3 regions of the Pseudomonas sp. HY13-MNA-CIBAN-0226 genome follow, and region 2 is predicted to be linked to each of the others. Evidence: predicted binding sites of a transcription regulator. Region 2 holds the regulator's gene; each other region holds the start of a gene.
What was found. The regulator FliA, encoded in region 2, starts transcription of late flagellar genes. The targets are predictions, from matches to a motif close to CTAAAGTTTNNNNNNNNNNNGCCGNTAA.
Positions count from the first base shown of each region.

Region 1: the regulator FliA is predicted to act here: its motif matches at 2,267-2,294, upstream of AAEZ05_RS13165 (flagellar protein MotY).
Region 3: the regulator FliA is predicted to act here: its motif matches at 3,633-3,660, upstream of motA (flagellar motor stator protein MotA).

Region 1 is NZ_JBEOPS010000010.1:130,888-140,540, reverse strand. It holds gene AAEZ05_RS13180 (peroxiredoxin) at 1-413, shown strand, start outside; gene rnt (ribonuclease T) at 483-1,157, opposite strand; gene pyrC (dihydroorotase) at 1,154-2,200, opposite strand; gene AAEZ05_RS13165 (flagellar protein MotY) at 2,360-3,277, shown strand; gene AAEZ05_RS13160 (argininosuccinate synthase) at 3,407-4,624, shown strand; gene AAEZ05_RS13155 (response regulator transcription factor) at 5,292-5,918, shown strand; gene AAEZ05_RS13150 (PA3496 family putative envelope integrity protein) at 5,984-6,163, opposite strand; gene nth (endonuclease III) at 6,270-6,908, opposite strand; gene AAEZ05_RS13140 (Rnf-Nqr domain containing protein) at 6,933-7,409, opposite strand; gene AAEZ05_RS13135 (RnfABCDGE type electron transport complex subunit G) at 7,436-8,044, opposite strand; gene AAEZ05_RS13130 (RnfABCDGE type electron transport complex subunit D) at 8,041-9,033, opposite strand; partial or broken gene rsxB (electron transport complex subunit RsxB) at 9,458-9,653, opposite strand, start outside.
Region 2 is NZ_JBEOPS010000008.1:16,694-26,346, reverse strand. It holds gene flhA (flagellar biosynthesis protein FlhA) at 1-1,451, shown strand, start outside; gene flhF (flagellar biosynthesis GTPase FlhF) at 1,463-2,788, shown strand; gene fleN (flagellar synthesis regulator FleN) at 2,905-3,735, shown strand; gene fliA (RNA polymerase sigma factor FliA) at 3,732-4,472, shown strand; gene AAEZ05_RS10510 (chemotaxis response regulator CheY) at 4,637-5,008, shown strand; gene AAEZ05_RS10505 (protein phosphatase CheZ) at 5,031-5,819, shown strand; gene AAEZ05_RS10500 (chemotaxis protein CheA) at 5,841-8,078, shown strand; gene AAEZ05_RS10495 (protein-glutamate methylesterase/protein-glutamine glutaminase) at 8,129-9,265, shown strand; gene AAEZ05_RS10490 (flagellar motor protein) at 9,265-9,653, shown strand, end outside.
Region 3 is NZ_JBEOPS010000015.1:149,786-159,438, reverse strand. It holds gene orn (oligoribonuclease) at 1-434, opposite strand, end outside; gene rsgA (small ribosomal subunit biogenesis GTPase RsgA) at 542-1,573, shown strand; gene motB (flagellar motor protein MotB) at 1,684-2,709, opposite strand; gene motA (flagellar motor stator protein MotA) at 2,713-3,564, opposite strand; gene AAEZ05_RS17890 (HDOD domain-containing protein) at 3,731-5,269, shown strand; gene rhdA (thiosulfate sulfurtransferase) at 5,312-6,127, shown strand; gene asd (archaetidylserine decarboxylase) at 6,146-7,006, shown strand; gene AAEZ05_RS17875 (cyclic-di-GMP receptor FimW-related protein) at 7,189-8,967, shown strand; gene serB (phosphoserine phosphatase SerB) at 9,138-9,653, opposite strand, start outside.

The sequences.
Region 1 (9,653 bases), on a different contig from region 2:
ACTTCAAGGCACGCAACGTCGAAGTGATCGCAGTGTCGATCGACTCGCACTTCACTCACAACGCATGGCGCAACACCCCGGTGAACAATGGCGGTATCGGCCAGGTTCGCTACACCATGGCTGCCGACATGAAGCACGAAATCGCCAAGGCCTACGACGTTGAGTCCGAAGGCGGCGTGGCTTTCCGTGGCGCGTTCCTGATTGACGACAAAGGCGTTGTCCGTTCGCAGATCATCAACGACCTGCCGCTGGGCCGTAACATGGAAGAGCTGATCCGTCTGGTCGACGCTCTGCAATTCCACGAAGAGCACGGCGAAGTCTGCCCTGCCAACTGGAAGAAAGGCGACAAGGGCATGACGGCTTCGACTGAAGGCGTTGCTGCTTACCTGACCGAGAATGCTGCTGCCCTGTAAGGCGCATTCGAGGCAAAAAAAACCGGCCATTGCGGCCGGTTTTTTTATGGATGGGATAAACCGACTGCGTCAGTCGTTGAAGTCTTCCCAGCCGCCCATCTGCTTCCAGCGATTGACGATGCCGCAGAACAGCTCAGCGGTTTTCTCGGTGTCGTAGCGAGCCGAGTGCGCCTCACGACCGTCGAAATCGATGTCGGCGGCCTGGCAAGCCTTGGCCAGTACGGTCTGACCGTAGGCGAGACCGGCGAGGGTTGCGGTATCGAAGCTGGAGAACGGATGAAACGGGTTACGTTTCATGTCCAGGCGCGCAACGGCTGCGTTGAGGAAGCCCAGGTCGAAGCTGCTGTTGTGGCCGACCAGGATCGCGCGCTTGCAACCGTTGGCTTTGAGTGCCTTGCGGATGCCGCGGAAAATATCAGTCAGTGCAGCTTCTTCGCTCACCGCCATGCGCAGCGGGTGATCGAGCTTGATCCCGGTGAACTCCAGTGCTGCCGCTTCAATGTTCGCCCCTTCAAAAGGCTCTACACGGAAGAAGTAGGTGTGGTCCGGATACACGAAGCCTTTTTCATCCATGGCAATCGTGGTGGCGGCGATTTCCAGCAGGGCGTCAGTGGCAGAGTTGAAACCACCGGTTTCAACGTCGACAACGACTGGCAGGTACCCACGGAAGCGGGCAGCCATCGGGTGGCGTGAACCACCGCCGCCTTGACCTTCCTGTTCGTCGTCGTAATGGTCTTCACTCACGCGTGTTCCTCCAGCAGGCGCCAGCGCAGTTTTTCACCGGCGCGCAGCGGGATAACGGTCAGCTCGCCAAATGGCAGGCTGGTAGGGGCGGTCCACTCCTCGCGGACCAGGGTGATGCGATCGGTGTTCGCCGGCAGGCCGTAAAAGCGCGGGCCGTTGAGGCTGGCGAAGGCTTCGAGCTTGTCCAGCGCGTTGCGTTGTTCAAATGCCTCGGCGTACATCTCGATTGCCGCATAAGCGGTGTAGCAACCGGCACAACCGCAGGCGGCTTCTTTAGCGTGCTGGGCGTGCGGCGCCGAATCGGTACCCAGGAAGAACTTGGCGCTGCCGCTGGTGGCGGCGTCGAGCAGGGCTTCCTGGTGGGTATTGCGCTTGAGGATCGGCAGGCAGTAGAAGTGCGGCCGAATCCCGCCCACCAGCATGTGATTGCGGTTGTACAGCAAGTGATGCGCGGTGATGGTTGCGCCGACGTTGGCCGAGGCTTCGTTGACGAACTGCACGGCGTCTTTGGTGGTGATGTGTTCGAACACCACCTTGAGGGTCGGGAAACGCTCGACCACTCGACGCATGTGCTCGTCGATGAAGATTTTCTCCCGATCGAAGACGTCGACATCGCCACGGGTGACTTCACCATGGATCAGCAAGGGCATACCGACTTCGGCCATGGCCTCGATTGCCGGGAAGATCTTGTCGATGCTGGTGACGCCAGAGTCCGAGTTGGTGGTGGCACCGGCCGGATACAGCTTGGCGGCGTGCACGAATCCACTGGCCTTGGCCTCGCGAATTTCTTCAGGCTGGGTGCGGTCGGTCAGGTACAGCACCATCAGAGGTTCGAACTGGCTGCCGGATGGGCGCGCGGCGAGAATCCGCTGGCGATAGCCATCGGCTTCAGCCGCATTGCGTACCGGAGGTACCAGGTTGGGCATGATGATGGCGCGACCAAAGGTGCGCGCGACATCCGCGACGGTATTGGTCAACACGGCACCATCGCGAAGATGAATGTGCCAGTCGTCGGGACGCAGCAGGGTCAGGCGGTCGGACATGAGGAGATTCCAGGCGGGTCAAACTGAGGGGAATGCTACCGGAAAAGACTCTTCCAGGCACTCGCTATCAAGTTTTGCGACAACCTTCCGATATCCAACAGGTACGCCGTAAACAAGTCGGCGTCCGTCTTTCAGTTGTCGAAGCCAGTGGAGCCTCCCGTGCGCCAGCGATATTTAGCCTTGCTCAGTGTGTTTACCAGCGTCCCCGCGATGGCGCTGACTTTCCAGACCCGCCTGGAGAACACCGAGTGGACGGTCGCCGGCGACCGGTTCGAATGCCGTCTGGCCCAGCCCATCACGGACTTCGGTGCGGGCGAGTTCGTTCGCCGCGCGGGCGAGCAGGCGGTGTTCCGCCTGACGGCCTACAACGCGATGATCGGCGGCGGGTCGGCGACGCTGCTGGCCGCTGCGGCTCCCTGGCAGCCGGGACGTGGCGACATCAACCTGGGCTCGGTGCATATCGGCAGTGGCAACGTGCTTTTTAATACGTCCCAGGTCCAGGCAGGCCGCTTGATCAGCGGCTTGCTCGACGGCCGCAGCCCGGTGATCCGGCATTCGTCAGGCGATGGGCGAGTGTCGGAAGTGCGCCTGTTACCAGTCAGGTTCAGTCAGGCGTTCAATGAGTACCAAGGCTGCGTGGCGAAGCTGTTGCCGAAGAATTTCGAACAGGTGAGGCAGTTACAGATCGGTTTTCCCGGAGAAAGCCTGGACCTCGACGCGCGCGCCAAGGCTCAGTTGCAGGTGATGCTGGAGTACATGAAGGCCGATCCAACGGTCAATCACATCGAACTCGATGGGCACTCCGACAACAGCGGCAACCGCCTGACCAACCGTGACCTGTCACGTCGCCGAGCGCTGGCGGTGATGGAGTTCTTCAAGGCCAATGGCATCCTGGAGTCGCAGGTAACCCTGCGTTTCCACGGCGAGCGGTATCCGTTGGCACCCAATACCAACGCCGCCAACCGGGCGAAGAACCGGCGGGTGGCCGTGCGTCTTGAGCGCGTGGCTGCAGACAAGGCCGCCCCTCAAGTCGCCCCGCAGACCAACACTCCCGGGGCCGCGCCTGCAACTTCCTGACCGGCGAGTCATCGTCGCGCTCTCGACAGAATCTGTCGCTTCGTCGTCATAAGCTGTCGCGCCTCTGTAAATTAACGCGCATGACCGGTAGACTCGACGGCTTTCCGTAGAACCCCGTGGAGTGATGGCATGGCGGACGTAAACAAGGTCGTTCTGGCGTATTCCGGCGGCCTGGACACTTCGGTGATCCTCAAGTGGCTGCAGGATACTTATAACTGTGAAGTGGTGACTTTCACCGCTGACCTGGGTCAGGGCGAAGAGGTCGAACCTGCACGCGCCAAGGCTCAGGCCATGGGCGTCAAAGAGATCTACATCGACGACTTGCGCGAAGAGTTCGTGCGCGATTTCGTTTTCCCGATGTTCCGCGCCAACACCGTTTACGAAGGCGAGTACCTGCTGGGTACTTCCATCGCTCGTCCGTTGATCGCCAAGCGCCTGATCGAAATCGCCAACGAAACCGGCGCTGACGCCATTTCCCACGGTGCCACCGGTAAAGGTAACGACCAGGTTCGTTTCGAACTGGGCGCGTATGCCTTGAAGCCTGGTGTGAAAGTGATCGCTCCGTGGCGTGAGTGGGACCTGCTGTCCCGTGAAAAACTGATGGATTACGCCGAGAAGCACGCGATTCCGATCGAGCGTCACGGCAAGAAGAAGTCCCCGTACTCGATGGATGCCAACCTGCTGCACATCTCCTATGAGGGCGGCGTGCTGGAAGACACCTGGACCGAGCACGAAGAAGACATGTGGAAATGGACCGTCTCCCCGGAGAAGGCTCCAGACAAGGCGCAATACCTGGAACTGACCTACCGCAACGGCGACATCGTCGCGCTGGACGGCGTCGAGATGACCCCGGCCACCGTGCTGGCGACCCTTAACCGCATAGGTGGCGAACACGGCATCGGTCGTCTGGACATCGTCGAGAACCGCTATGTGGGCATGAAGTCCCGTGGCTGTTACGAGACCCCAGGCGGCACTATCATGCTGCGCGCCCACCGGGCGATCGAATCGATCACCCTGGACCGTGAAGTGGCTCACCTCAAAGACGAGCTGATGCCTAAATACGCCAGCCTGATCTACACCGGTTACTGGTGGAGCCCTGAGCGTCTGATGCTGCAACAGATGATCGACGCATCCCAGGCCCACGTGAATGGTGTTGTGCGCCTGAAGCTGTACAAAGGCAACGTGATCGTCACCGGTCGCAAGTCTGACGAATCCTTGTTCGATGCCAATATCGCAACGTTCGAAGAAGACGGCGGAGCCTACAACCAGGCGGACGCAGCGGGCTTTATCAAGCTCAACGCGTTGCGCATGCGCATTGCCGCGAACAAGGGCCGCAAGCTGTTCTGAGCCCTGTGAGCCAATGAATGAAAGGCCTTGTCATCGACAAGGCCTTTTTTTTTGTCATTCGTGCCTGCCATCGGCGGTGCGCGTTGGTTTGCGTGTGTCCACTGGCGTCCCGCCTCGGCAGGCTTCAGATAACGTTGCGAATATCGCAAATATTGACATGGGGTTGGTTGGTGTTTGCTTGATTCTGTCCATTGTTTTTACTTGTTTGATTGTATGTTTAATTAGCAAATAGTTTGAACATTGTGGGTGTTGGCCGGTGCATGATAAGCGTCCAGAGTTGTTCGTTTAATGTGCCTGCTTTTCACTAGGATCGATCAAGGCTTTTTTCGGTAATTATTGCTCACTGTTGCGCATCTATCGTGGTTACTTCATTTGTTTTATTGTTGGTGCTGATCTGATAAGTCGTGCCGAATACGTAAATATCTGGAATTGTAAGAAATCCCCGATCTCGCATTCCGATACAAAAAAACCCGGGCAAACGGATTTTGGTGGTCAGTACCCTCACTCCTGTTCGCTCAGTTCAAGGATTTTTTGTAGGAATTTTCTTTATGTTTTGTAGGGTATGTCTCTTGGTGAGGGCGCGCAGGGGACGCACCGTGCCAAGGGTGAAACGACTAGGCTATTGTGCTGGTTCTAAAAATTCGAACAGCGAAAATTGGACTTGCCCATGAATAAAGTGCTGATCGTGGATGATCACCCCGTCATTCGTCTTGCGGTGCGTTTGCTGATGGAACGTCATGGCTACGAGGTCGTTGCAGAGACCGATAATGGTGTAGACGCATTGCAACATGCCCGCGACTATACGCCGGACATTGTCATTCTGGATATTGGGATACCGAAGTTGGACGGGTTGGAAGTCATTGCGCGGCTGGCATCTTCTGCGATGCCGATGAAAGTACTGATATTGACATCGCAGGCGCCGGGGCGTTTTTCCATGCGTTGCATGCAGTTGGGCGCTGCCGGGTATGTCTGCAAACAGCAGGATCTCACAGAGTTGTTAAGTGCGATCAAAGCGGTGCTGTCGGGCTACAGTTACTTTCCCAATCAGGCGCTGCATACAGTGCGCTCCAGTCTAGGCAATGCCAGTGAAGCCGATATGGTGGATCGGCTATCGGGGCGCGAAATGATGGTCTTGCAACAATTGGCAAGAGGAAAAACCAACAAGGAAATTGCCGACGGAATGTTCCTCAGCAACAAGACCGTCAGCACTTACAAAACCCGCTTGCTGCTTAAACTCAATGCACGCTCCCTGGTCGACCTGATCGAGTTGGCTCAACGCAATGGCCTGGTGTGAAGGCGCAGGCCCTAATCATGCTTCATACAAAGTAAAAAGCCTCCGTTTCGGGAGGCTTTCAGGTTTCACAAGTCAAAATCGTAATCGGCCAATTGCTTTTGCAGTCGGCGCTCCTCCAACATATTATCGATGGTGCGGCGCTTGCTCAGGTTGGTCTTTGCCACTTCCACCACCGGTTCGGCGTCATCAGCCTCCACGGGAGTAAAATCGTCTTCGACGTCCAATTGCTCTTTGCCAGTGCTCATAGGTTAACTCCGGGCTAAAGATGCCTTTGGCGCCTCTTATATCGATAATCTCCCAGCGGGTAAAAAAGATTTTTTCAATCGGTTGATAAAGAAACCTAATAGTCACTCAATCGTCCGAAGTCTTGTGCTTGTATTCGCACAGGTCTTCGATGCGGCAACTGCCACACCGCGGCTTGCGGGCCAGGCACACATAGCGCCCGTGGAGGATCAGCCAGTGGTGGGAATCAAGCAAAAACTGCTTGGGCACAAACTTCATCAACTTGGTCTCGACCTCCACCACGTTCTTGCCTGGCGCTATACCCGTTCGGTTGCTCACCCGGAAAATGTGAGTGTCAACGGCCATGGTCAATTGCCGAAATGCGGTGTTGAGGACCACATTTGCTGTTTTGCGACCCACGCCCGGCAGCGCTTCCAGTTCTTCGCGGGTTTGCGGCACTTCACCGCCGTGGCGTTCCACCAACAGGCGACAGGTCTCGATGACATTCTTCGCCTTGCTGTTGAACAGGCCGATGGTCTTGATGTACTCCGACAGACCCTCGATCCCCAGCGCATGAATGGCCGCCGGAGTATTGGCGACCGGGTAAAGCCTGGCTGTGGCTTTGTTGACGCCTACGTCGGTTGACTGCGCCGAGAGGATTACCGCGATCAGCAGTTCGAAGGCAGAAGAGTAGGCAAGCTCGGTTTTCGGTTCCGGGTTGTCTTCATGCAGCCTGCGGAAAATTTCCAGACGTTTTGCGGCATTCATGTGAAGTGCGTTTCCTCGCAGGAGTCAATTCGATGAGATGGGGCGCGCCCAGGCTTGCCGTGCAGCGATCAGCAGTCCGAGCACAATGAACCCTCCCGGGGCCAGCGTGGCCAGGCGCAGCCCGCTGTCGCCAAGCAGCTCGCGCAACAGGCCCAGGCCTACCATCAGTACGCCAAATATTGCGGCCTGGCGCAGGCGATCAAGCACTGGGCGCTGATGAAATCCACTGTATTCGAGCACCACGCATTGCAAGGCAATCAGTCCTGAGTAAAGTCCCAGTTGCTGGTGCCACTGCAAGGCCATAGCTTGCAGGGCCAGTTGCAGGCAACTGGTGAACGTTGCCGCGACGATCACTGCGGCCACCAGCCGGCTTGCGGGCGTCAGCCGCAGGCGCAGCCCCGCCATGGCCAAGCCGAACACGCTGATGACGACAACGAACATCAGCCATACGCCCAGCGCGGGCATCCACGAATACGTGGCACCGATCAACGGTGTCAGCATCAGAGCACCTGGCAAGGATGACCTTTTCATTCGTCACTACCCCCAATCAAGGCCTGCCGATGTTCGTCGAAATAGCGTAACGCGTCATGGATGGCATTGATCGCCGCCCGTGAGGTGATGGTTGCGCCGGCAATCTGGTCGAACTGCCCCTGATCCTTTTTCAGCGCCCATCCCGCGTCGACAGGATCGGCGCGTGACCGGCCGGCAAACACCTGGAGCCAGCCCTGCGGCCAGTCGGCGATATGAGCGCCGAGCCCCGGAGTTTCCGAGTGCTTGAGGGTCTTGACTGCCAGCAGCCTGCCGTCGGGACCGATGGCGATCATCAAGTCAATGCTGCCCGCATAACCCAGGGTCTGGCTGCGCAGCAACAAGGCAATGACCTGTCCGGATCGCGTCGCGCGGTAGCCGCCGAGCAGGGTGCTATGGGCCAGCTTGACGTCGGCGAGGCTAAGCGGTTGCTCCAGTGGCTGATTGTCATAGCTGTCAGGCGCGAGCATGTCGAGCAAGTGACGACTGTCGAGCAGGCGTTGTTGCTCGGCAATACGCGGTGCGGCCGTATGCTGGACGAACCAGGTCCCGCCGGTGCCCAGCACCGCCAGTAACGCCAGGGTGGCAATGCTCGTGGTTCGATTCATCGCGCAAGCCTTTCCTGCCGCGACGCCACCAGTCGGTCCAGCGCGGGTACGCCCAGATTCATCAGCAGCACGGCAAACGCCACCCCATCAGGATAGCCACCCCAGGTGCGAATCACGTAGGTCAGCAGCCCCACGCCCGCGCCGAACAGCAGGCGCGCACCCGGGGTCCTGGGCCCGGACACCGGTTCGGTGGCGATGAAAAACGCGCCCAGCATGCTCGCGCCGGTCAACAGGTGAAACAGCGGCGAGCCATTGGAATCGGAGCCCGAGCCGTTCCAGCACAGCAGGCTGATGACGAACAGGCTGGACAGCATCCCGGCCGGCGCATGCCAGGTGAACACCCGGCGCTGCAGCAAAAAAACGCCCCCGGCGAGAAACGCCAGGTTGACCCATTCCACGCCGTGGCCACCATAGCGGCCGAACGCCGGATTGGCCGTGAACAGCTCGTCCATGGTCAGGCTTTTATTGATGCGCAGGCTGTCCAGCGCAGTGGCTTGGGCCCAGGCGTCCGGCGCCTGATCCACGCCAAGACCGAAGACGTGCTGCAGGCCCTTCAACAGGTCCATGCCATGGGACACCGGCCAATGCGTCAGCTGTTGCGGGAAACTCACCATCACCAAGGCGAAACCGAGCATCGCCGGGTTGAAGGGGTTGCTGCCGACGCCGCCGTACAGGTGCTTGCCGAATGCCATCGCGCAGAGGGCGGCGCTGACAGTCACCCACCAAGGGCAATACGGGGGCAGGGCCAGCGCCAGGAGTGTCGCCGTGACGAGCGCGCTGCCGTCTTGCAGGGTTGGCCACAACGGGCGCTTGCGCAATTGCAGCACCAGCGCTTCGGTGGCCAGGGCGGAAATACCCGCCAGAAGCAGATTGATCAGCATGCCCCAGCCGTTCAGCCAGAACATCACTGCCATACCGGGCAGCAGCGCCAACAGCACCAGCTTCATCGCCTGCTGCAAGCGCTCATCGACCGGTTCAAGGGGAGGCATGGGCGTGCACCAGTTTCGCCAAGGCCTGCTCGGCGGCTTCGAATTGCTGTTGCAGTACGATCAACTGCGATTGCTGGTCGAAGGTTGGGGGATGCCCGAACGCCTTGAGTGATTTGTTCAGCTGGGCGCGGCTCATGGCCACTTCAATCTTGGCCTTTTTCAACGCCGCGTCAGCGCCTGCGGCCTTCTGCGCGCGAACCCGTTCGAGGGCGGCCCGGACCGGATCCTGCGCAATCTCGTCAGCCTTGGGTACGGCCTGCTGCGCCCGGGCCAGGCGCTCGGCGATTCTCTGTTGTTCCTCGCGCTGCAAACGCGCATTGCGCTGTTCGAAGCGGCCGCGGGCGTGGTTGCGTTTGACGGCTCGTGCGCGGTGTTCTTCAAGGCTTATGGCGAGCCCACCGACGACCGGCACCACCGTTTTCAGTGGCAGCGGCCGCATCTCGATGCAATCCACCGGGCAGGGCGCTACGCAGAGATCACACCCGGTGCACTCATCGATGATTACGGTGTGCATCAATTTTGCCGCGCCGACAATCGCATCGACAGGGCAGGCCTGGATGCACTTGGTGCAACCAATGCACTCGGCTTCGCGTATGTAGGCAATTTGCGCCGGCGCCGCG
Region 2 (9,653 bases):
GTATCTTCCAGCACGGCATGACGTTTGCCGACGCCGGTAAGGTGTACGCGCTGCTGACCATCGGTGACGGTTTGGTGGCGCAATTGCCATCACTGCTGTTGTCCACCGCAGCGGCAATCATGGTGACCCGTGCTTCCGGTTCGGAAGACATGGGCAAACAGATCAGTCGCCAGATGTTCGCCTCGCCCAAGGCCCTGGCCGTGGCCGCCGGCTTGATGGCGGTGATGGGTCTGGTGCCCGGCATGCCGCACTTTTCCTTCCTGAGCATGGCGGCGCTGGCGGCAGGTGGTGCGTACCTGTTCTGGAAGAAGCAGAACGGCGTCAAGGTGCAGGCCCTGGAAGAGGTCAAGCGCCAGCAGGAACTGCTGCCATCGCCGGCCCGCGCCCAGGAAACCAAGGAACTTGGCTGGGACGACGTGACGCCGATCGACATGATTGGCCTGGAAGTGGGCTATCGCCTGATTCCGCTGGTCGACCGCAATCAGGGTGGGCAGTTGCTCGCGCGGATCAAGGGCGTGCGAAAGAAGCTGTCCCAGGACCTGGGTTTCCTGATGCCCACTGTGCACATTCGTGACAACCTCGACCTGGCGCCGAGTGCCTATCGCCTGACCCTGATGGGCGTGATCCTGGCCGAGGCGGAGATTTACCCGGACCGCGAACTGGCGATCAACCCGGGGCAGGTCTACGGCACGCTCAACGGCATCACCGCCAAAGATCCGGCTTTTGGTCTGGAGGCGGTCTGGATTGAAGTCAGCCAACGTGCCCAGGCGCAGTCGCTGGGATACACTGTGGTCGATGCCAGTACAGTAGTGGCCACTCACTTGAACCAGATTCTGTACAAGCACTCCAGCGAGCTGATCGGGCACGAAGAAGTGCAGCAACTCATGCAATTGCTGGCCAAAAGCTCGCCCAAGCTGGCAGAAGAGCTGGTGCCGGGCGTGGTGTCGCTGTCGCAGTTGCTCAAGGTGCTGCAGGCTTTGCTCGCCGAACAGGTGCCGGTTCGGGACATTCGCAGCATCGCCGAGGCCATCGCGAACAACGCGGCCAAGAGTCAAGATACCGCCGCGTTGGTGGCTGCCGTGCGGGTCGGCGTATCCCGCGCAATCGTCCAAAGCATTGTAGGTACTGACTCCGAGCTGCCAGTTATCACGCTGGAGCCAAGGTTGGAACAGATATTGCTCAATAGTCTGCAGAAGGCAGGACAGGGCTCGGAAGAGGGCGTCCTGCTGGAGCCAAGCATGGCTGAGAAGCTGCAGCGTTCGTTGATCGATGCCGCGCAGCGTCAGGAAATGCAAGGTCAACCGGTGATTCTGCTGGTGGCCGGTCCGGTTCGCGCGATGCTCTCGCGGTTCGGTCGGCTGGCAGTCCCGGGTTTGCACGTGTTGGCGTATCAGGAAATCCCTGACAACAAGCAAGTGACCATCGTTGCGACAGTAGGGCCCAACGGCTGAGGTAGTGGTTTATGCAAGTTAAGCGTTTTTTCGCCGCCGATATGCGTCAGGCCATGAAACTGGTTCGTGACGAGCTGGGCGCCGATGCCGCGATCATCGGCAACCGCCGAATCGCCGGCGGCGTGGAGCTGACGGCTGCCCTCGATTACAAGCTGTCGGCGCTGGCACCGCGGGTTCCGAACATGGAACTCGAGGACGAATTGCGCAAGACCCAGTCGCGGATCGTCACCGCCCAGGCCGAACTGAGCCTGCGCAGCGAAGGCGAGAGCGACAAGGCCACCAATCGCCAGCTGTTCGCCGGCTTGCCCCTGACTGCCGCCGAACCGCTGGTCGAACCCACCTACACCGAGCCTGCACGCCCGGCGCCGGCGCCCGCTGCCACTGGCGGTGTCGATCCGCGTGCATTTGACTCGATGCGCTTTGAACTCAACAGCCTGCGCGAACTGATGGAAGTGCAGTTGGGCTCCCTGGCGTGGAATCAGCTGCAAGGCAGCCGCCCGGCCCAGGCCAACCTGTGGCGCCGGCTGCAACGCATTGGCCTGTCCGGTCCGCTGTCGCGGGATCTGCTGGCAATGATCGGCGACATTGACGAGCCTCGCCAGGCCTGGCGCATGCTGCTGGCGCACCTGGCGCGGATGATCGCCACACCGGAAATCGAACCCCTGGAAGAGGGTGGCGTGATTGCCATGGTCGGCCCTGCCGGCATGGGCAAGACCACCACCCTGGCCAAACTCGCTGCCCGCTACGTGCTCAAGTACGGCGCGCAGAACATTGCGCTGGTGAGCATGGACAGCTACCGGATCGGCGCCCAGGAACAGCTCAAGACCCTGGGCCGCATCCTCAATGTGCCGGTGACTCATGTCGACCCGGGGCAGTCGCTGGTGCAGGCGCTGGAGCCTTTGTTGCGCAAGCGTGTGGTGTTGATCGATACCGCCGGCCTGCAGGCCAGCGATCCGGCACTGCGCATGCAGCTCGAAAGCCTGGCCGGACGTGGCATCAAGTCAAAAAATTACCTGGTCCTCGCAACCACCAGCCAGAAACAGGTTCTAACCGCCGCTTATCACAGTTACAAGCGCTGCGGGCTCGCCGGCTGCATCCTGACTAAACTGGATGAAACGGCCAGTCTGGGCGATGTGTTGAGCCTGGCCATCAGTCATGAACTGCCGGTGGCCTACCTGACCGATGGGCCACGGATCCCGGATGACTTGCATCTGCCGCGGCGTCATCAATTGGTCAGTCGCGCAGTCAGCGTGCAAATGCAGGAAGAACCCAGCGAAGAAGCCATGGCTGACATGTTCGCTGATATTTACCACAGTCCCACCAAGCAGGTTGGCTGAGGTATTAATGAATCGTTTTTGTACCTACATCGATGGTCTGCCATGCATTGTTCAGATGATGAACGCGCAGCCAGTAATGTGGCCTCCGTCTATGCAAGACAAGGTAAAGAAATAACATGGGCAGCATGCATCCCGTACAGGTGATCGCGGTGACCGGCGGCAAAGGTGGCGTCGGCAAAACTAACGTGTCAGTGAACTTGTCGCTGGCTTTGGCTGAGCTCGGACGGCGCGTCATGCTTCTGGACGCCGACCTTGGGCTGGCGAACGTCGACGTCCTTTTGGGGCTGACACCCAAACGTACCCTGGCCGACGTGATCGAAGGCCGCTGTGAGCTGCGCGACGTTCTGTTGCAAGGCCCGGGCGGCATTCGTATCGTGCCGGCCGCGTCCGGCACCCAGAGCATGGTGCACCTGACACCGGCTCAACACGCCGGCCTGATCCAGGCCTTCAGCGACATCGGCGATAACCTCGATGTGCTGGTGATCGACACGGCTGCGGGCATTGGTGATTCGGTGGTCAGCTTTGTGCGCGCCGCCCAGGAAGTCCTGCTGGTGGTGTGCGACGAGCCGACCTCGATCACTGACGCCTATGCGTTGATCAAGTTGCTCAACCGCGACTACGGCATGAACCGCTTCCGCGTCCTGGCCAATATGGCCCAGAGCCCGCAGGAAGGGCGCAACCTGTTCGCCAAGTTGACCAAGGTCACGGACCGCTTCCTCGACGTCGCCCTGCAATATGTCGGCGCGGTGCCATACGACGAAAGCGTGCGCAAGGCCGTGCAAAAACAGCGTGCGGTTTACGAAGCGTTTCCGCGTTCCAAATGTTCGCTGGCGTTCAAGGCGATCGCGCAGAAGGTCGATACCTGGCCGCTGCCGGCGAACCCGCGCGGGCACCTGGAATTTTTCGTTGAGCGCCTCGTACAACAAACGGCAGGGCCGGTGCTATGACCGCCAGTGGCTATAACCTCTACAAGATATCGGCCCGCGATGCGCAGTGCGAGCTGATCGAGCGTTACGCGCCACTGGTAAAACGGATTGCCTACCACCTGTTGGCGCGTTTGCCGGCCAGTGTCCAGGTCGAAGACCTGATCCAGGCCGGGATGATCGGCCTGCTTGAAGTATCCACCAAATACGACGCCAGCAAAGGCGCGAGTTTCGAGACGTACGCGGGCATTCGAATCCGCGGCGCGATGCTCGATGAAGTGCGCAAGGGGGACTGGGCGCCACGTTCGGTCCACCGCAATACCCGAATGGTCAGCGACGCAATTCGCTCGATTGAAGCTAAAACAGGTCGCGACGCTAAAGATCACGAAGTTGCGGCCGAACTCCAATTGAGTCTTGACGATTATTACGGGATTTTGAACGACACCCTGGGCAGCCGCCTCTTCAGTTTCGACGACCTGTTGCAGGACGGCGAACACGAAGGGCTGCACGAGGATGGAGCAAGTGCTCATACGGAGCCGTCGCGTGACCTGGAAGATGAACGCTTCCAGGCCGCGCTGGCGGACGCGATTGCCAATTTGCCGGAGCGTGAGCGACTGGTGTTGGCGCTGTACTACGACGAAGAGCTGAACCTCAAGGAAATCGGTGAGGTCCTGGGTGTCAGCGAATCTCGGGTCAGCCAGTTACACAGCCAGTGCGCGGCCCGTTTGCGGGGGCGTTTGGGGGAGTGGCGAGCGCGCTGAAGGCAGTGTGGGGACACTGCGAACGGGCTGGCGGGTGTTAAACGCGCCGGTCGCGATCTGTTGTGCTCCAGACAGTCATCGAGTGTTTTGCCGGATTGAATGAAATGGCGTGTCCAGGTGCTGGGCGCGTTTAAGACTGCTTGGAGGTCGAATTGGACAAGAACATGAAAATCCTCATCGTTGATGACTTCTCAACGATGCGGCGGATCATAAAAAACCTGTTGCGTGACCTTGGGTTCACCAACACGGTCGAGGCGGATGACGGCACTACGGCCATTCCGGTCCTCAACAGCGGTAGCATCGACTTTCTGGTAACGGACTGGAACATGCCCGGCATGACCGGCATCGATCTGCTGCGCCACGTGCGTGCCGACGAAAAGCTCAAGCACCTGCCAGTGCTGATGGTGACCGCCGAAGCCAAGCGCGAGCAAATCATTGAAGCAGCCCAGGCCGGTGTTAACGGCTATGTGGTCAAGCCCTTCACGGCCCAGGCGTTGAAAGAAAAAATCGAAAAGATTTTCGAACGCATAGGCTGAGTCACTGCGCCACGGGGGAGCTATGGAGCAAAAAGAAATTTCACAGGGCGATTTCGAATCGACCCTGAAAAAACACGCCGTCGAATTGGTCGAGAGCCTTGAAAAAGGCAAGTTCGGCGACGCCGTGCAACTGATCCATGAGCTCAACCAGACCCGTGACCGCGGCCTGTACCAGGAGGTGGGCAAGCTCACCCGCGAGTTGCATAGCGCGATCGTCAATTTCCAGATTGATCCGAATATGCCGCAAGCCGAGGAGGTCTCTCAGATCACCGACGCCACCGAGCGCCTGGGGTACGTGGTCAAGCTCACCGAAGCCGCCGCCAACCGCACCATGGACCTGGTGGAAAACGCCACGCCGCTGGTTAACAGCCTGAGCCAGGAAGCCGAGGCCTTGAGCACGGACTGGGGACGGTTCATGCGCCGCGAAGTCGGGGCCGAAGAGTTCCGCGAGCTGGCCCGGCGGGTCGACGGTTTCCTGACACGCAGCAGCGAAGACAATCGCGTGGTGGCGGGCAACCTCAACGACATTCTGCTCGCTCAGGATTACCAGGACCTCACCGGCCAGGTGATCAAGCGCGTGACTCAATTGGTCACCGAAGTTGAAAGCAATCTGCTCAAGCTCGTGCTGATGGCCAGTCAGGTGGACCGCTTTGCGGGCATCGAACATGACCGTCAAGCGATGCACGCGGAAAAAGATCCACAAAAACATCTCTCTCAGGGTGAAGGTCCGCAGATTCATGCCGATAAAAGAGAAGACGTTATGTCCGGTCAGGACGATGTGGACGATTTGCTATCCAGCCTTGGATTTTAGACCTGTAGGAGCACCCCATTAATGAGCTTCGGCGCCGATGAAGAGATCCTTCAGGATTTCCTGGTTGAGGCCGGCGAGATTCTAGAGCAACTGTCCGAACAACTGGTCGAGCTGGAAAGCCGACCGGATGATGCGGATTTGCTCAATGCAATTTTTCGCGGTTTTCACACTGTAAAAGGGGGCGCCGGCTTCCTCCAGCTCAACGAGCTGGTGGAGTGCTGTCACATCGCCGAGAACGTGTTCGACATCCTGCGCAAGGGTGAGCGTCGCGTCGACTCGGAACTGATGGACGTAGTTCTCGAAGCACTGGACGCGGTGAACGGCATGTTCACCGAAGTCCGCGAGCGCAGCCCGATCACGGCGGCCACGCCTGAGTTGCTGGCAGCCCTGGCCCGTCTGGCCGAGCCGCAATCGGCCGACGAAGCCGCACCGGTTGCCGAAGTGGCGCCGGTGGCAGAAAGCACATCGGGTGACATTACCGACAACGAATTCGAGCAACTGCTGGACTCGTTGAACGCCGTCAAGGCCCAGGCCGAGGCGGCGCCTGCCGCACCAGCACCCGTCAGCACCACGGCTGCAGCCAGCGACGAAATCACCGACGACGAGTTCGAGTCGTTGCTCGATCAGTTGCACGGTAAAGGCCAGTTCGCCATCGACGCCGTGGTTGCCCCGGCGGCACCTGCCGCACCGGCTGCACCAAAGGCCGCAGGCGACAGCTCGGACATCACCGACGAAGAATTCGAAGCACTGCTCGATCAGCTCCATGGCAAGGGTAACTTCGCCGTCGAAGCGCTGGAGTCGGCGATTGCGTCGGCGCCCGTCGCGGCAGCACCAGTCGCCGCCGCAGTGGGCAGCGACCTGATCTCCGATCACGAATTCGAAGCGCTGCTCGACGAATTGCACGGTAAAGGCAAGTTCTCCGAAGTCGGCACGGCTACGGTCGCTGCCAGTGCTGCTGTTGCCGCGCCGGTAGCCAAGGCCGCAGCGCCCAAGCCGGTGGCGAAAGCCCCTGAGCCAAAAGCCGAAGCCGCCAAGCCTGCCCCGGCTCGCGCACCGGCCACGCCGCCGGCGGAAAAGCCGGCCAGCGAAGCCGAGACTACCGTGCGGGTCGATACCGCACGCCTCGACGAAATCATGAACATGGTCGGCGAACTGGTGCTGGTGCGTAACCGCCTGGTGCGCCTGGGTGCCAACAGCGCCGACGAGGCAATGTCCAAGGCCGTGTCCAACCTCGACGTGGTCACGGCGGACCTGCAAACCGCGGTGATGAAGACCCGCATGCAGCCAATCAAGAAGGTCTTCGGGCGTTTCCCGCGCCTGGTTCGCGACCTGGCTCGCCAGCTCAAGAAAGAGATCAACCTGGAACTGGTCGGCGAAGAAACCGACCTCGACAAGAACCTCGTCGAGGCCCTCGCCGACCCGCTGGTCCACTTGGTACGCAACGCCGTCGACCACGGTATCGAGTCGCCGGAAGAGCGCGAAGCCGCGGGCAAGTCCCGTGGTGGCAAGGTCATTCTTGCGGCCGAGCAGGAAGGCGACCACATCCTGTTGTCGATTTCCGATGACGGCAAAGGCATGGACCCCAACATCCTGCGCGCCATTGCGGTCAAACGCGGGGTCATGGACAAGGACGCCGCCGATCGCCTGAGCGACACCGAGTGCTACAACCTGATTTTTGCCCCGGGCTTCTCGACCAAGACCGAGATCTCCGACGTGTCAGGGCGTGGCGTGGGCATGGACGTGGTGAAAACCAAGATCTCCCAGCTCAACGGCTCGATCAACATTTACTCGGCCAAGGGCCAGGGCTCGAAGATCGTCATCAAGGTGCCGTTGACCCTGGCGATCATGCCGACGCTGATGGTCATGCTCGGCAACCAGGCGTTCGCGTTCCCGCTGGTGAACGTCAACGAGATCTTCCACCTCGACCTGTCGCGCACCAACGTGGTCGATGGCCAGGAAGTGGTGATCGTGCGCGACAAGGCGTTGCCACTGTTCTACCTCAAGCGCTGGCTGGTCGCTTCCGCCGCTCATGAAGAGCAGCGTGAAGGCCATGTGGTGATCCTTTCGGTGGGCACCCAGCGGATCGGCTTTGTCGTCGATCAACTGGTAGGCCAGGAAGAAGTGGTCATCAAGCCATTGGGCAAGATGCTCCAGGGAACCCCGGGCATGTCGGGCGCCACCATCACCGGTGATGGCCGTATTGCGCTGATTCTCGATGTTCCGAGCATGCTCAAGCGTTACGCCACCCGGCGTATTTGATTCTGGTGGAGCAGGGCGATCGCGCCTTCGCTCCATCTAACGGAGTGTTTATGGCAGTCAAGGTCCTGGTGGTGGACGATTCGGGTTTTTTCCGTCGCCGCGTCTCGGAAATTCTTTCGGCGGATCCGAACATCCAGGTCGTCGGTACCGCGACCAACGGCAAAGAGGCGATCGACCAGGCGTTGGCCCTCAAGCCGGATGTGATCACCATGGACTACGAGATGCCCATGATGGACGGCATCACGGCGGTGCGGCACATCATGCAACGCTGCCCGACCCCGGTATTGATGTTCTCCTCGCTGACGCACGAAGGCGCCCGGGTCACCCTGGATGCGCTGGACGCTGGTGCGGTGGATTTCCTGCCGAAGAATTTCGAAGACATCTCGCGCAACCCGGACAAGGTCAAGCAACTGCTGTGCGAGAAGATCCATACCCTCTCGCGCAGTAATCGGCGCGCCGGTGCCTACAGTGCGCCGGCCCCCGTTGCCGCGCCCGTAGCCGCACCTGCGCCCGCGCCGTCGAGCGTTGGCAGTTACAGCAGCAGTGCGCCTGCGCGTCCGGCACCGGCACCGATTGCCTCGCGCGCCCCGGCCCCGGCCCCGTCGTCGCCTGCCCCCAAGCGCAAGGGCTATAAGCTGGTGGCAATCGGTACGTCCACTGGCGGCCCGGTCGCGCTGCAACGGGTACTGACCCAGTTGCCCGCGAATTTCCCGGCGCCCATCGTGCTGGTGCAGCACATGCCGGCGGCGTTTACCAAGGCCTTTGCCGAACGCCTGGACAAACTCTGCCGCATCCACGTGAAGGAAGCCGAAGACGGCGACATCCTGCGTCCGGGCCTGGCGCTGCTGGCGCCGGGCGGCAAGCAGATGATGATCGACGGTCGTGGCGCGGTGAAGATTCTGCCGGGCGACGAGCGCCTCAACTACAAGCCGTGCGTGGACATCACCTTCGGTTCGGCGGCCAAATCCTACGGTGACAAAGTTCTGGCGGTGGTACTGACCGGCATGGGGGCCGACGGCCGCGAAGGCGCGCGCCTGCTCAAACAGGGGGGCAGCACCATCTGGGCCCAGGATGAAGCCAGCTGCGTGATCTACGGGATGCCCATGGCCATCGTCAAGGCCGAGCTCGCCGACGCGGTGTACAGCCTGGACGAAATCGGCAGGCATCTGGTCGAGGCGTGTGTCTAATGGATGTACTGAGCCTCATCGGGATCATCATGGCGTTCGTCGCCATCATCGGCGGCAACTACCTGGAAGGTGGTCACCTCGGCGCACTGGCGAACGGTCCGGCGGCACTGATCGTTATCGGCGGTACCGTCGGTGCGGCGCTGCTGCAGTCGCCGATGAGCGCCTTCAAGCGCGCGATGCAAATCCTGGTGTGGATTCTGTTCCCGCCGCGGGTCGACCTGGCCGGTGGCGTCGATCGCGTGGTCAACTGGAGCCTCACCGCCCGCAAGGAAGGGCTGCTGGGCCTGGAAGGGGTGGCCGACGCCGAACCCGACAACTACTCGCGCAAGGGCTTGCAACTCCTGGTCGATGGCGCAGAGCCTGAGGCCATCCGCAGCATCCTCGAGGT
Region 3 (9,653 bases), on a different contig from region 2:
GGCGCCCAGCGCGCGGCCAGTTCCTTGAGCGTCGACACGTCGAGGTTGCGGTAGTGGAAATAGCTTTCCAGGGATTTCATGTGCGTATAGAGGAAGCGACGGTCCTGACAGATGCTGTTCCCACAGATCGGCGACTTGCCCTTGGGCACCCACTTCTCCAGGAAGGCAATGGTCTCGGCTTCGGCTTCAGCCATACTGATGCGGCTGTCGCGAACCCGTTGAGTCAAGCCTGAGCCGCCATGCTGACGGGTATTCCACTCATCCATGCCGGCGAGAATTTCATCGCTGTGGTGGATAGCGATCACCGGACCTTCGGCCAAGGTGTTCAAATCACTGTCGGTGACGATGGTGGCCATCTCGATGATGACGTCGGTATCAGGGTTCAGACCGGTCATTTCCAGGTCGATCCAGATCAAATTCTGCGGGTTTTGCATGTGTCGGCTCCTAGGCAATGCTGCGCAGTTTAGCTTAGAGAGGTGGCTGGGCGTGCTAAACTCGCGGCCGTTTTAACTAATCGCTGCATTCTTGATACGGAACACCCATGGCCAAACGCCAACTCAATCGTCGTCAAAACTGGCGCATCGAAAAGATTCAGGGCGAGCGCGCTGCCCGCGCCGCCAAACGCGAGTCCTCGGCTGTCGAGGCACTCGAAGGTGGCGACCTGGGCCCGGAACAGACCGGCCTGGTGATCGCGCACTTCGGTGTACAGGTCGAAGTCGAGGCGCTCGATGGCGATTTGGCCGGCCAGGTATTCCGCTGCCACTTGCGGGCCAACTTGCCTGCGCTGGTAACCGGTGATCGGGTCGTCTGGCGTGCCGGCAACCAGGGCATCGGCGTAATCGTCGCGCAATTGCCGCGCAACACCGAGCTCTGTCGCCCGGACAGCCGTGGCCAGCTCAAGCCGGTGGCGGCCAACGTCGACATGATCGTGATTGTCTTCGCTCCGCTGCCCGAGCCTCACGCCAACCTGATCGACCGTTACCTGGTCGCCGCCGAGCATGCGGGTATTCGCCCGCTGCTGCTGCTCAACAAGTTCGACCTGATCGACGAGCAGAATGCCCCGGCGCTGAATGCCCTGCTGGCGGTCTACCGCACCCTGGGTTATCCGGTGCTGGAAGTCTCTGCGCACCACGGCAATGGCATGGAGCAGCTTCAGCAACAGCTCGATGGGCGCATCAGCGTGTTCGTCGGCCAGTCCGGCGTCGGTAAGTCCTCGCTGGTCAACAGCCTGCTGCCGGAAGTCGACACCCGTGTCGGCCCGCTGTCCGAGCTCTCCGGCCAGGGTACTCACACCACCACCACCGCGCGCCTGTTCCACTTCCCCGGCGGCGGTGAGCTGATCGACTCCCCGGGCATCCGTGAATTCGGCCTGGGCCACGTAAGCCGTGCCGATGTCGAGGCCGGCTTCATCGAGTTCAACGACCTGATCGGCACCTGCCGCTTCCGCGACTGCAAACACGACCGCGAACCGGGTTGTGCCCTGCTCAAGGCCCTGGAAGATGGCCGCGTGCAGCAGCAACGGATGAACAGCTACCGCTCGATCATCGCCAGTCTGCCGGAAAGCACCTACTAAACAGCTGCCCTGCCCCCTCGATACCGAGGGGGTGGGCTCGCTGCTGCCTGCCTGAAACCTGAAACCTGAAACCATTAGACGTCAGATGTTTCTGCAGGGCTTGCCCACGCCTATTGCGCCGGCCCGCCCGGTTTCGGCGCCGCATCCTCGAACAGATTCAACCGCTCGCGAATCTCATGCGCCGGTATCGGCTGCTGGTCGGCCGGCAAGGCATCTGGATCAACCGGAGTGGCCGGGACTTCCCCCGGCGCGCCCTGCCCCTGGGGCAGCGCCCCCGAAGGATCAGCACCTTGCGCCCCTTCAATGGCTTCCTGGGCCTTTTTGGTCAAGACCACTATGTCGATACGGCGATTGACCGGATTGACCGGGTTGACCCGGTCAAACAAGGCCGAAGATGCATAACCGACCACCCGCGCCACCTGCGATTCAGGATAACTGCCCGCTACCAGTGCACGTCGTGCGGCGTTGGCGCGGTTGGCCGAGAGTTCCCAGTTACCAAACTCGCCGCTGCCGGTGTACGGCGTGGCATCGGTGTGGCCACTGATGCTGATCTTGTTCGGTACCGCCTTGATGGTATCGGCCATGGCCAGCAGGATGTCTTCGAAGTAAGGCTTGAGCCGGGCGCTGCCCGAGTCGAACATCGGCCGGTTTTCCGCGTCCATGATCTGGATACGCAAGCCGTTCGGGGTGATCTCGAACAGGATCTGGTCCTTGAATTTCTGCAGCTGCGGGTTCTCGTCGACCTTGTTCTGCAACTCTTGCAGCAACAGTTCCAGGCGCTCTTTCTCGACCTGTTCGGCCATGCCTTCGACCTGTTCGGTATCAATGGTCACCTTGTCCGGCTGCGGCTGGGACTTGACCTCAGGATTGAGCGTGTTCTCCGGCGCCAGGGTCGGCGAGCCGCCCAGATCAATGATGTAGGGCGTGCCACTTTCGGAGAACCCGATAGGGTCCTTGAAGTAGCCGGCGATGGCGATCTTCTGCTCAGGCGTTGCCGTGGACATCAGCCACAACACCAGGAAGAACGCCATCATCGCCGTCGCGAAGTCGGCGAAGGCGATTTTCCAGGCGCCGCCGTGATGCCCGCCGGCTATGCGCTTGACGCGCTTGATGATTATCGGCTGGTTGTTTTCCATGACTCAGCGTCCGCGAACCGCTTGTTCCAGCTCGGAGAAGCTTGGACGGTGCGCCGGGTAAAGGACCTTGCGCCCGAACTCCACCGCCAGCGACGGCGGCATGCCGGAGGCCGAGGCGACCAGCGAAGCCTTGATGGCTTCGTAGACGTTCAACTCTTCCTTGGCATCGTGGGCCAGGGAAGTGGCCAGCGGGCCGAAGAAACCGTAGGCCGCGAGGATACCGAAGAAGGTCCCCACCAGTGCCGCGCCGACGTGCATGCCGATCGCTTTCTGGTCGCCTTCACCCAGGGAAGCCATGGTCACCACGATACCCAGTACCGCAGCCACGATACCGAAACCCGGCATGGCGTCGGCGATGCCGTTGACTGCGTGGGATGGGTGCTCGAGGTCTTCCTTGAGGCTGTAGAGCTCCATGTCGAACAGGCCTTCAAGCTCATGGGGAGCCATGTTCCCGGAGGACATGATGCGCAGGTAATCACAGATGAAAGCGGTCATGCGCTCATCTTTGAGCACAGTCGGGTACTTGGCGAAGATCGGGCTCGCCGCCGCATCTTCGATGTCGCCTTCGATGGCCATCATGCCTTCACGGCGGCTCTTGTTGAGGATTTCGAAGATCAGGCCCAGCACTTCGAGGTAGAAGGCGTGACTGAAACGCGATCCGAACATGCTCAGGGATTTCTTGAGCACGTGCATCGTCATGTAGCCGGGATTGGCCTGCAGGAAGGCGCCGAGCGCCGCACCGCCGATGATCATTACCTCGAAAGGCTGGATCAGGGCGGCAATTTTTCCGTGGGATAGCACGTATCCGCCGAGCACGCTCGCGAATACGACAATGATGCCGATTATTTTAGCCATAGGTAGGAGAGCACTTACTGAGTCGGGTTCAAGGTCATATTCGGAAGTTAAACAATCTCTTCTTCTACTTATCGGCAAAACTGCGCCAGACTATAGCCCGTTCAGGCGAAAAGCCACTTTGGCTCATTCAGCGCGCAGGTAATGCAGACGATGATCACGTCCATCCATGGCTAATGAAACGAACGTTCCAACCCCAAAACCAACGACGCTCGAAGGCTGGATCAAGCTTCTCGACAGCGTCCGGCTGCCCGTACCGCAGGCCAGCCATGACCGGGTATGCCAGGCGATTCGCAACAGCCGCAGCTCACTGCGTGACATCGCCGAACTGATCCAGGGCAGCCCGGCCCTGGCGCTGAGCGTGATTCGTGAAGCCAATCGGCAGGTGCGCAGCGGCCTTGGCGAACCGGCGGAAAACCTGGAAGTGGCGATCAATCGTCTCGGCCTCAAACGCACTGAAGAACTGCTCGCCCGCCTGCCGACGCTGCCCCAGATGCAAATCCCCGCGACCTTGCGCCAGTTGCAGCTGATCAGCCAGCACGCGACCCAGCAGGCCAACGGCTTTTTCGCCAGCCGCCTGGCCCGGCTCTGGCAGGACATCCATTGGGGTAGCCTGCTGTTTCTGTCACCACTATGGCCGATGGCGCTGATCTACCCGCAGTTGCTCGAAGAGTGGGAACGGCGCGTGATTCACAGAGGTGAATCCGCACGCAAGGTCGAACAACAGTTGTTCGGCTTGCGTTTGCTGGACATTTGCCAGGCCCTGGTCGATCTGTGGCGCCTGCCGATCTGGGTGCAGCAGGGTTACCGCCTGTTGCTCAAGGAACAGCGCGAACTGGTCAAGGTGCTGCGCATTGCCCGCGACAGCGACCACCCGTTGCGCCAGCAGAATCGCCTGGATGACGACCCGACCCTGCGTCGCTGGCTCAATCAACCTGCCAACACCGTACTACTGGCCAATGGCCTGGCGCTGTCGGCACAACAAGCCTGGGACAGCCCCCACAGCAGACGCTGGCAGCACCTGACCAGCCTGTACCTGCAAGTTTCGATGGACGAGGTACAGCAGCAATTGCACCAGCAGGCTGCCAACAGCGCCCGCTACCATGCCATGCCGGACCTCTGGCACCCGGCGGTCTCACTGATCTGGCCCTGGGACACCCCGCGCCAGCAGGCAGGCTCGCAGCCGACCCCGCCACCGACTGCGCAAGACCTGGCCAAGTGGCGCAAGGTGTGTGCCGAGTTGCTGGTGGAGCCGAGCCGCTTTGCCAATGCGATGCACCTGACCACGTCCGCCAGGGATGCCCTGGTTGCCTGCGGCATGCGCCGGGTGCTGATCCTGATGGCTGATCGCACTCACGCCAATTTACGCGTGCATCAGAGCGCCGGACTGCCCAAGGACGCCGCCAGCCTGAATTTGCTGGTCAGCCAGAGCACCGTGCTGCAACGCCTGCTCGCCCAGCAGGCCCAGGTGCGCCTAACCCCGGAAAATAACGCACAATTTTCCGCATTGCTCCCGGCCAGCCTGCGCACGCTGTTTGGCGGCGAGCATTTGCTGCTGCGTTCACTGGTCAATAATGGCCGGGTGATCATGCTGGTGGTGGCGGACCAGGGTGGTGGACCGTTCTCGGATATCACCGTACAAGCCTTCGGCAAAACCGCGCAGTGCATCGAGAAGGCGCTGCACAGCTTTAGCCACCGTGGCCAATGAGGCTGCGTTACAATCCCCCTTTTTGTGCTCTGGAGACCTCACATGTCTGACTTCTCTGGCTTGGCGCTGGTCATCGAACCCGGCGACCTGCTCGCCCGTCTCGACGCGTGCAATCTGATCCTGGTGGACCTCACCAGCAGTGCCCGCTACGCCCAAGGGCATATTCCTGGCGCGCGCTTTGTCGACCCCAAGCGCACGCAACTCGGCCAGCTACCCGCTCCGGGCCTGATCCCGCCACTCGCTGCACTTGAAGCGCTGTTCGGCGAACTGGGCCACCACAAGGATGCGGTGTACGTGGTGTATGACGACGAAGGCGGCGGCTGGGCCGGACGCTTCATCTGGCTGCTCGACGTCATCGGCCACAAGCACTACCACTATCTGGATGGCGGCCTGCTTTCCTGGCTGGCGGATGGCCTGCCGGTCTCGACCGAGGTCCCGGCTTCGGCGGGAGGCCCGGTAAGCCTGACCTTGCACGACGAACCCACGGCCACCCGAGAGTACCTGCAAAGCCGGATTGGCGCCGCCGACCTGGCCATTTGGGACGCGCGCGCCCCGCAGGAGTATTCCGGCGAGAAGGTCCTGGCTGCCAAGGCCGGACACATTCCCGGAGCGATCAATTTTGAATGGACCGCCGGCATGGATCAGGCGCGCAACCTGCGCATCCGTACAGACATGCCGCAAATCCTGGAACAACTGGGGATAACCCCGGACAAAGAAGTTATTACTCACTGCCAGACACACCATCGCTCTGGCTTCACTTATCTGGTGGCCAAGGCGCTCGGTTATCCGCGGGTCAAGGGTTACGCCGGCTCCTGGGGCGAATGGGGCAACCATCCCGACACCCCCGTAGAGATCTAAGGTTTTTAAGGACAGTTAATGAACAAGCGTCTGTTTATCCTCAGCCAATACCTGCTGCCTCATCACTTGCTCTCGCGACTGGCCGGCTGCATTGCCGAATGCCGTGTGCGCTGGTTCAAGAATGCCTTCACCGCCTGGTTCGCCAAGCGCTACCAGGTGGACATGTCCCAGGCGCTGGTCGAAGACCTGACTGCCTATGAACATTTCAATGCGTTCTTCACCCGCGCCTTGAAAGAGGGCGCGCGCCCTCTGGACGAAACGCCGGGGGCGATCCTGAGCCCGGCCGATGGCGCAGTCAGCCAGCTTGGCCCGATCGAGCATGGTCGCGTTTTCCAGGCCAAGGGCCACAGTTTCAGCGTGCTGGAATTGCTCGGTGGCGATGCGGCCAACGCTGCACCGTTCATGGGCGGCGACTTCGCCACCATCTACCTGTCGCCGAAAGACTATCACCGCGTGCATATGCCCCTGGCCGGCACCTTGCGTGAGATGGTCTATATCCCGGGCCGCATTTTCTCCGTCAACCAGACGACTGCTGAAAACGTGCCGGAGCTGTTCGCTCGCAACGAGCGCGTCGCATGCATTTTCGACACCGAGCGCGGGCCGATGGCCGTTGTGCTGGTCGGGGCAATGATTGTTGCCTCGATCGAAACCGTCTGGGCAGGCCTGGTCACTCCGCCCAAGCGTGAACTGAAAACCTTCCGCTACGACGAAGCCGCCCGTGCGCCGATCCACCTGGAAAAAGGGGCGGAATTGGGGCGCTTCAAGCTGGGTTCGACCGCCGTGGTGCTGTTCGGCCCGGACCAGGTGAAATGGGCTGAAGGCCTCGGTGCGCTGTCGCCAGTGCAGATGGGTCAAGCGCTGGGCTTGCCGAAGGCCTGATAACCGGCCTGTCCCGGTAGGAACTGCCGCAGGCTGCGATCTTTTGATGTTAGAAACAAAGTCAAAAGATCGCAGCCTTCGGCAGCTCCTACCAGGGGCGGCGTTGTTTTTGTTACCCGGGATCAAAAGATCACCGCCTGCGGCAGCGCCTATACGGCCTGATTCCTGCTATCGTTTTGGCCATGAATGAGACCACCCCACTCCAGCTGTTACGTGCACCGCTTCCTCAACAGACTCGCCTGTCGTTCTGTGAGCCAACCCCGCGCGATCTCAAGCGCTGGATCGCCAACCTGCCCAAGGCTAACATTGGCGAAACTGCCCGCTTGCTCTATCAGGGCCTGGGCGAACTCAACCAGTTGCTCACTCCCAGTGACAATCGCCTGCAATTGCTCGAGTTGTTGCGACCAGAGGTGTACTACGTCTGCAAACACCTGGAGCGGCACTTCCTGCATCAGGCGATTGTGCTGGACGAGCGCTCGCGCAAGATCGCCAACCTATGCCAGGCATTGCAAAGTCACCTGGCGATTGGCTACAAGCAGATCGTCCTGCGCGTGTCACCGCGCTTCAGCAAGGATCGCGCCCCGCTCTTGACTCAAGCGCTGCAACGGGCGATCCATTGCCTCAACGGGCCGTTGATGCGCGCGACGCAGCTGTATTGCCCGGCGCCGGAAGGCGTCTGGGTGGAGCTGCATCAACTCTACCGAATCGCCTGCTCGCACCAGCTCCAGCGCCAGAATGTGCGCGACGAATTGGCCAGCCAGACGCAAAACCTCAGCATTGAGCAGACCTATATCACGGCGCTGCTGATGGGTGCTGCACGCTGCAATCAACTGCGGCAGAACCAGATTGCCCGTCTCGCCGAAGTGCTGGAGTCATGGAGCTCGCTGATACGCCTGAATCCGGGCCAATCGGTCGAAGGGCTGTTCGCCGTCGCACCAATGCTCGATACCGCTCCGCGCTACCGCTCCAAATTCAGGAGCGAACAGCAGGACGATTTGCTGGCCATTGACACCACCCCGCTGGTGGCGGCCATCGACGCTCATCTACACAAGACCGACTCGGCCCAACCTCTGCTGGTGCCGACGGGTTTGAGCCTGGATACCTTGCAACACCTGAGTGCCGCCTGGGGGCAGACCGCCGAGCGCAGTTTTCAACGCACGGCAAGCCAGGGCCAACTGACCCTGTGCGTCGGCATGAGCGCCCTGCATTTCTATCTGGGTGGCCAGCGCTCGTTCAGTGAGCTGCTGAAAAACCACGGCGGCCGACAGGCGAAATTTTCTGCGCTGTCGTCGGCGACCAAGGGCCAGGACCAATGGAGCCACGCCTTCGACGTGGCGCCGGAGGGCAACACCCACGACCTGCTGCCCTACGAAGAAATCGAATACCCCCAGCTGCAAAACGATGATGGCAATGACACGGCCGACAGCAATCGGCATTTTCCGACTTATGTGTTGCCAGTGGTCAACCACAGCCCGGGAGGCTATTGCCTGGCGTGGCCCGGCGAAGTACCGGCCGAGCTTCAGGCGGGTGAGATGGTCGGCATCGAGGATGTCGCGGGCCAGGGCTGGAGTATCGCGGTGGTGCGCTGGATTCGCCAGGTTCGTGGCGGCGGCACACAAATGGGCATCGAACAGGTTGCACCCTACGCAGAGCCCTGTGGCCTGCAGCTGGTGCGCACCCATGATGATCACAGCCACTACCTGCGCGGCCTGTTATTGCCCGCGATCAGCGCGGTAGACCTGCCCGCCACACTATTGGCCCCGCGCCTGCCCTTTCAGGAAGGGCAAAAGGTGATGATCAACACCAACGGCGAGGAACATCGGGCAGGGCTGGATCGACGGGTGGCGAGTACCAACAGTTTTAATCAGTTCGCTTACCGGTCGTTGGAGGGTGCCAAAAACGACAACGCCGCGGGTGGCGGCGTCGAGGAAGACTTTGATTCTTTGTGGAAGTCGCTTTGAGGTCAGGCATGAAAAATGTAGTGCGGCCATCGCGGGCAAGCCTTGCACCCACAGGTCAGTGATTTTGTAAGATTTTGGTGTGGTCATCGCGGGCAACCTTTGCTCCCAGGTCGGTGATTCTGTGGGAGCAAGGCTTGCCCGCGATGAGGCCTGATCAGGCGGCTAAAGTCTCAGAGCTGCCCATCACGATCCCGAAAGCCCAGCAGATACAGCACACCATCCAGCCCAAGGGTCGAAATCGCCTGCTTCGCCGACTGCTTGACCAGAGGTTTGGCACGGAACGCCACGCCCAACCCGGCGATCGCCAGCATCGGCAAATCGTTGGCGCCGTCGCCCACGGCAATCGTCTGCTCCAGACGCAGGCCTTCCTTGTGCGCCAGCTCCCGCAACAGGTCCGCCTTGCGCTGCGCATCGACAATTGGCTCGACCGCCACGCCAGTCACCTTGCCGTCGACCACTTCCAGTTCATTGGCAAATACGTAGTCGATGCCCAGTTTTGCTTGCAATTGCTTGGCGAAGTAAGTGAAGCCGCCTGACAGGATCGCTGTCTTGTAGCCCAGGCGCTTGAGTTCGGCGAACAGGGTTTCGGCGCCTTCGGTCAGGCGCAGCGAGGCGCCGATCGAATCCAGCACGCTGACGTCCAGCCCCTGCAGCAAGGCAAGGCGCTCCTTGAAACTCGCGCGGAA